DNA from 3 places in the Streptomyces bikiniensis genome. Region 1 is predicted to be linked to each of the others. Evidence: riboswitches for the same ligand, from Rfam matches in the RefSeq annotation. Region 1 holds a riboswitch; each other region holds the start of a gene.
What was found. Region 1 has a riboswitch for cyclic di-AMP ahead of OO47_RS28110 (M23 family metallopeptidase). Riboswitches for the same ligand answer to the same signal wherever they lie in the genome.
Positions count from the first base shown of each region.

Region 2: linked by a shared signal. The riboswitch ahead of OO47_RS03250 (M23 family metallopeptidase) and the one ahead of OO47_RS28110 (M23 family metallopeptidase) in region 1 are both predicted to bind cyclic di-AMP.
Region 3: linked by a shared signal. The riboswitch ahead of OO47_RS09435 (M23 family metallopeptidase) and the one ahead of OO47_RS28110 (M23 family metallopeptidase) in region 1 are both predicted to bind cyclic di-AMP.

Region 1 is NZ_JNXJ01000047.1:800-3,054, reverse strand. It holds gene OO47_RS28115 (M16 family metallopeptidase) at 1-742, shown strand, start outside; cyclic di-AMP (ydaO/yuaA leader) riboswitch at 1,000-1,162, shown strand; gene OO47_RS28110 (M23 family metallopeptidase) at 1,176-1,946, shown strand; gene OO47_RS28105 (GntR family transcriptional regulator) at 2,148-2,255, shown strand, end outside.
Region 2 is NZ_JNXJ01000003.1:204,967-207,221, forward strand. It holds gene OO47_RS03245 (PP2C family protein-serine/threonine phosphatase) at 1-514, shown strand, start outside; cyclic di-AMP (ydaO/yuaA leader) riboswitch at 779-925, shown strand; gene OO47_RS03250 (M23 family metallopeptidase) at 937-2,067, shown strand; gene OO47_RS03255 (aldo/keto reductase) at 2,154-2,255, shown strand, end outside.
Region 3 is NZ_JNXJ01000009.1:110,851-113,105, forward strand. It holds gene OO47_RS09430 (SGNH/GDSL hydrolase family protein) at 1-78, opposite strand, end outside; gene OO47_RS09435 (M23 family metallopeptidase) at 236-1,210, opposite strand; cyclic di-AMP (ydaO/yuaA leader) riboswitch at 1,214-1,374, opposite strand; gene OO47_RS09440 (tyrosine-protein phosphatase) at 1,764-2,255, shown strand, end outside.

The sequences.
Region 1 (2,255 bases):
CGACCTGACCGGCGTCGACCTGGAGAAGGTCCTCGCGGAGACCCTGGGCGCCTGGACCGGTGAGCCGGGCGAGCCGCTGCCGATGCCGCCGATCACCGCCGACGACACCGGCCGGGTCGTCATCGTGGACCGCCCCGGCGCCGTCCAGACCCAGCTCCTCATCGGTCGGATCGGCCCCGACCGGCACGCCCGCGTCTGGCCGGCCCAGGTCCTCGGCACGTACTGCCTCGGCGGCACCCTGACCTCGCGTCTGGACCGGGTCCTGCGCGAGGAGAAGGGCTACACGTACGGCGTGCGGGCCTTCGGGCAGGTGCTCCGCTCGGACGCCGGGGGGAACGGCGCGGCGATGCTCGCCATCAGCGGCTCCGTCGACACCCCCAACACGGGCCCCGCCCTGGACGACCTGTGGAAGGTGCTGCGCACCCTGGCCGCCGAGGGGCTCACGGACGCCGAGCGGGAGACCGCCGTGCAGAACCTGGTGGGGGTGGCGCCGCTCAAGTACGAGACGGCCGCCTCCGTGGCCGGGACGCTCGCCGACCAGGTGGAGCAGCACCTCCCGGACGACTTCCAGGCCCAGCTGTACGCGCGCCTGGCCGAGACCGGCACCGTCGAGGCGACCGCGGCCGTGGTCAGCGCCTTCCCGGTGGACCGGCTCGTCACGGTCCTGGTGGGCGACGCGGCGCAGATCGCGGAGCCGGTGCGGGCGCTCGGCATCGGTGAAGTGACCGTCGTCACCGGCTGACAGGACGGGCGGACGAACGGACGAGCGGACGGAGGGCCCCGGCGTGACGGAAGGTCAGGGCCCTTCGCCCGTCCGTGCGAGTCCCGTGCGGGGGTCGCGCGGAAACCCTCCGGCGAATTGTCCGGATTGAAAGCAAGCGTGATCATCTGCCCTGTGGCATGCCTTACAAAAGACCATGTTCGGTTGGTGATCGACTGGGGCTCCGCATAGCGTCGGTGCGGCTGTTCGCCAGTTGCACCCGCCGCGCCCGCGGCACCGGACAGTCATCGCCGAGTCCCCGTCAGGCGCGAGCCTGGGGAGCCGGGGACCCACGCAGTCCCTGGGGTGAATCGGACGCCTTCGCCTCGTGCGGAGGGGCCCGTAGGAGACCTTCCTGCTCCGAACCCGTCAGCTAACCCGGTAGGCGAGAAGGAAGGAAAGGAACAACGTCTTCATGGCGTTCACCCGTGCCACCGGGAAGCATCGTGGTTCGAGCCGGATGGCGCGCCGTGGCGCGGGCATCGCCGGCGCGGCGACCCTCGCCACCACCGGCGTCATCGGAACCCTCGCCTCCCCGGCGCTCGCCGCCGACACGGACAACCGCTCCCCCGAGGACACCGGGCTCACCAAGGTGATCACCGAGGACTCCCTCGTCGACCGGCTCAACGCCCAGGCCGACGCCCAGGACCGCGAGGCCTTCGAGGCCCTCGCCGAGCAGAAGGCCCGCGCCGAGGCGAAGCGCAAGGCCGAGGCCCGCGCCAAGGAGATCCGCGAGGAGAGGGCCCGCGCCGCCCGCGAGGCCGAGCGCCGCCGCCTGAACTCCTTCCAGCTCCCCATCGCCGGCTCGTACGTCTCCACCGGCTACAGGACCGGCGGCTCGCTCTGGTCCTCCGGCAGCCACTCCGGCGTCGACTTCCACGCCGCCTACGGCAGCCGGGTCGTCTCCGTCGGCTCCGGCACCGTCGTCGAGGCCGGCTGGGGCGGCGCGTACGGCAACAACATCGTCATCCGGATGCACGACGGCACGTACACCCAGTACGGTCACCTCTCCTCCATCGGGGTGTACGTCGGCCAGACCGTCGAGCCGGGCCAGCAGATCGGCATCTCGGGTTCGACCGGCAACTCGACCGGGCCGCACCTCCACTTCGAGGCGCGCACGGGCGCCGACTACGGCTCCGACATCAACCCGATCTCCTACCTCCGCGCCCGCGGCGTCACCGTCTGACCCGCCCCACCGCCCCACTCGCGTCGCAAAAGCCCCGGCTCGTGCTGAGCCGGGGCTTTTCGCCGTCCCCTCGTCCGCCGAAAGGCGGCCAGGGATTCCATGGGGCATCGGAAATTCCGGCATGCTGCAATAGAGTCGCGGATCAGGCGCAGAACAGGCGCCGCTCGAATTGTCTCGCGCGGACCAAGGCGGAGGTCGGACATGCGCATTCCCGCGCATTCGGTATGCACGGCGATCCGGGACGACATCGTCTCCGGCGTCCTTGAGCGGGGCAGCCGGCTGACCGAGGAGCAGCTCGCCCGCCGATAC
Region 2 (2,255 bases), on a different contig from region 1:
GGACAGTCTCGACGCCGTCGAGGGGTTCACCACCGCCGTCCTGGCCGAGGTCCCGCGCTCCGACGGCAGCGGCACCTTCGACGGGTTCGTACGGGTCGTCAACCGGGGGCACCCGTCCCCGCTGATGCTGTACGGCGACGGGCGGGTCGAACCGGTCGACCCGAGCCGGCCCGCGCTGCCCCTCGGCATGGGGGACCTCGCGTCGTGGCCGGACCGGGCCGAGGCCCGGCCGTACCCGCCGGGCACGACGCTGCTCTTCTACACGGACGGCCTCTCGGAGGCGCGGAACGCGCAGGGCGTCTTCTACGACCCGGCGGAGCGGCTGGCCGGGCGGGTCTTCCCCGGGCCCGAGGAGATGCTCGACGCGCTCGTGGACGACGTACGGCTCCACACGGGCGGCGGGGCGACGGACGACATGGCGCTGCTCGCGCTCAACCGCCCGACGGCGGGGCAGCCGGAGCGGCGCCGCACGATGTCGGTGGTGCCGCCCGGCGGGCCCGGGTCCCGGCGCTGACCGGCCCCTCGCCTCTCCCCGACCGCCCGGCGGGCCCCGTCACCAGGGGTAGTCGAGAGGTCTCCCTGCGATAACAATTGATGCACCGTCAGGAATCGGGGGTTTCGCCGTTTCCGGATCCGTCCTTGCTGAAGGGGGGTCAAGTCTGACCATTCCCTCTCAATTCAATGAACGATCAAGAGGAGCGGCTTGGAATCGGGACCCCCTGTCTATTAACGTTCGATAACGCAGCGCGGTCGTCCCAGCCGTCGCAAGAGACGGCACCGTGCGCACGCGCCGAATCCCGAAAGGGAACCGGGGAACCACCATTTGGGGTGAATCGAGCCCTTCGCACTCGTGCGTCCGGGCCCGTAGGAGACCTTCCTGCTCCGAACCCGTCAGCTAACCCGGTAGGCGAGAAGGAAGGAAAGGAGCGCGCCTCCGTGGCGTCCAACACCCCTGCCCCCGAAGCTCCCTTCGATGCCTTCGGCGGCGGTGCGGCCCCCTCCGCCCCGGGTACCGAGTGGAACCCCACCGAGGATTCCCTCCGCGCCCAGAACCGCTCCGGCGGCCGGCACCGGGTCGTCAAGCAGCGCTCCAACTTCGCCCGCTCCTCCACCGTCCTCGGCGTCGGCGTCATCGCCGCCGTCGGCGCGGGCGGCCTCGCCACCGCGCAGGAGAAGCCCCCGGTCGCCATATCGCTCCCGGACCTCCCCGACCTGAACCTGCCCGACGCCCACGACCTCCCCGGCGTCGGCGCCCTCCTCCCCGAGGAGGAGCCGGAGGCGGTCCCCGCGGACCGCGCCAACCCGAACCCGCTGACCTCCGCCACGTACACCACCGAGGCCGACGAGCGGGCCGCGCGCACCGGTCAGGTCACGCAGGCGAGCCTGACGACGGCGGACGCCCCGAGCACCGCCGACGCGGGCGAGGCCCTGCGCGCCCGCATCCTCCAGCAGGCCGAGCAGCAGCAGGCCTCCGCCGACGCCGCCGAGAAGGCCGCGGCGGAGAAGGCGGCCGCCGAGAAGGCCGCCGCCGAGGCCCGGGCCAAGGCCGACGCCGCCGAGAAGGCCGCCGCCGAGGCGAAGGCGAAGGCCGAGGCGGAGGCCAAGGCCAAGGCGGAGGCGGAAGCCAGGGCGAAGGCCGAGGCCGAGCGCCTCGCCAAGCTCGCCGCCAGCTACTCGATGCCCCTCTCCTCGTACTCCCTCACCGCCACCTACATGCAGTCCGGCTCGATGTGGTCCTCCGGCCACCACACGGGCCTCGACTTCGCCGCCCCCACCGGCACCCCGCTCAAGGCGGTCCACGGCGCGACGGTCAAGTCGGCGGGCTGGTCCGGCTCCTACGGCTACCGGATCGTCCTGGAGCTGGAGGACGGCACCGAGGTCTGGTACTGCCACCTCTCCTCCATGACGGTCTCCGCCGGCCAGACCGTGGGCACCGGCGAGACGATCGGCCGCGTCGGCGCCACCGGCAACGTCTCCGGCGCCCACCTCCACCTGGAGGTCCACCCCGGCGGCGGCGACGGCGTCGACCCGGCGGCCTGGCTGCGCTCCAAGGGCCTGACGGTCTGACCCCTCCCCGGACTCCCGGGAACCCCCTTCCCGGATTCCCGGAAGCACGCGGAATAGGCCCGGCGACGGGGACCGTTGACCACCCCATGACCTCTCTCCGTATGCTGGGCACGTCCGACCTGCACGTCTTCCCGCTCGCCCTCGGCGGCAACGTCTTCGGCTGGACCGCCGACGAGGCGCAGTCCTTC
Region 3 (2,255 bases), on a different contig from region 1:
GCCCTCGGTGAAGCTGTCACCGATCGCCGCGTACGACCCGAATGCGTTCTTGTCTCTTGATCTCGAATCGTCTGCCACGGGGGCACATCCTTCCCTTTCGCATGTGACCTACGCGACCGTAAGGAGGGGTTGACGACGGGTGATATATGCCACCGATAAAGATTCGCCCAAGTCGGAACAGGCCGGCGGCCCGGCACGTACGTGCCGGGCCGCCGGAAAGGAATGCGCCGGGGGGTCAGACGGAGACGCCGTGCTGGCGCAGGTAGGCCAGCGGGTCGATGTCCGAGCCGTAGTTCGGCGTGGTGCGGATCTCGAAGTGCAGGTGCGGGCCGGTGGAGTTGCCGGTGGAACCGGAGAGGCCGATCTGCTGCCCGCCGCTGACGCTCTGCCCGGCCGAGACCGAGAGGGAGGAGAGGTGGGCGTACTGCGAGTAGTTGCCGTCCGCGTGCTGGATGACGACCTCGTTGCCGTACGAGCCGCTCCAGCCGGCGGAGACGACCGTGCCGGCGCCGACGGCGCGGACGGTGGTGCCGGAGGAGGCGATGAAGTCGACGCCGGTGTGGTAGCCGGAGGACCACATGGAGCCGGAGGCGCGGTACGGGGTGGAGAAGCCGCCGGTGACGGGGGCGACCCAGCCGGAGGAGGAGGCGGTGGAGCCGGTGGAGCTCTTCTCCGCGGCCTTCGGGGCGGTGGTGGCCGGGGCGGCGGCGCGGCGGCTCTCGCGGGAGGCGCGGGGGGCGTCGTCGCCGTTCTTCCCGGCGCTCCGGGCGCCGGTGGTGCTCTTCGGGCCGGTGGGGACGGAGCCCTTGGCGCCGATGGTGAGCTTCATGCCGGGCATGATGAGGGAGGGGTCGGCGCCGATGGTCCGGCGGTTGTCCTCGTAGATCCGCTGCCAGCCGCCCGCGAGGTGGTGGTCGGCGGCGATCTTCGACAGGTAGTCGCCGGGGACGACGGAGTACGTCCGGGGGCCGCTCTCCGCGGCGGCCTTCGAAGGGGCGGCCTTCGCGGGGGCGGCGGCCTTCGCCGCGACGGGCTGCGCGGTGACGACGGACTGGACGGAGGCGGCGGCCGGGGCGGCCTGCTCGGCGGCGTGGGCCCCGGTGGCGCCGAGGAGCGGAAGGGCGACGACGGCGCCTCCCGTACCGGCGGCGGCGAATCCGCGGGTGAGGGGGTTGTTCTTGGGACGGCGGTGCTTACCCTTCGCGGGCATGGCGAATCCTCTCCGGCGCCTGCGAGGTGAGCTGTCGGGTTCGGACTGGAGATGTCCGGCCGCGCTCTCGCGCGACTTCACCCCTAGCCGTCCTGCGTCGCGGGACCGGCGTACTTCCTTGGGTCCCCCGCTCCTGCCACGCATGGGATGGGTGGAATTCCGGACGGTGGCAGGATTCGGCGGTCCGTCCGGATTGAGCGTGACGCTAGACGAGCGGGGTCGGCGCGAACAAGCCGTTGTTCCTCACCGGTATTCCGCCCTAGATCGTTCCACCGGAATTCCGGTCACCCTCCGTGGACGGCGGTCCTCCGACTCCCTTTTCCCGTAAGGAAATCGCGCCGGAACCCCGGCCACGATCCGTCACTTCTATGACGCTGCTCACGCGTCGAATCCCATCTCGCCTGCAATCAGGGCGCGTTATGCCCAATGGCTTAATTCGGACAGATCACCCATTCCTGTCCGAGGGGGTGCGCCGCGCCGCTCCCGCCCGGATGATTGCCCCCGGAACCGATTTCACCTCGGCATCCGTACGACGACATCTCCAGGAGCATCCGTGACGCAGCAGCAGGTCCCGCCCATCGACGCCGCCGAGCCCGAGCTGACGGAGGTCCGCAACTTCCGGGACGTGGGCGGTCTGCCGACGACGGACGGGCGCGCGGTCCGTCCCGGCCGCCTCTTCCGCAGCGGCCACCTCGCCCACGCGACCGAGGACGACGCCGCCTTCCTCGCCGGTCTCGGGCTGCACACGGTCTTCGACTTCCGCAACGAGGCCGACCGGCGGATCGAGGGCCCGGACGTCGAGCTGCCCGGCGTGCGGAACGTGAACATACCCCTCAACGACCCGGCCGACGGCAAGGAGTTCTGGAAGCTGGTGCGCGACGGCGACACCGTCCAGCTGCGGGAGGTCCTCGGCGACGGCAGGGCCGCGGCCCGGATGTCCGATTCGTACCGGCGCATGGTGGTCGAGCGGACCGCGGAGCACAGCCGGATCCTGCACTCCATGGCGGAGGAGAGCGTCCCGGCCCTGATGCACTGCGCGGCGGGC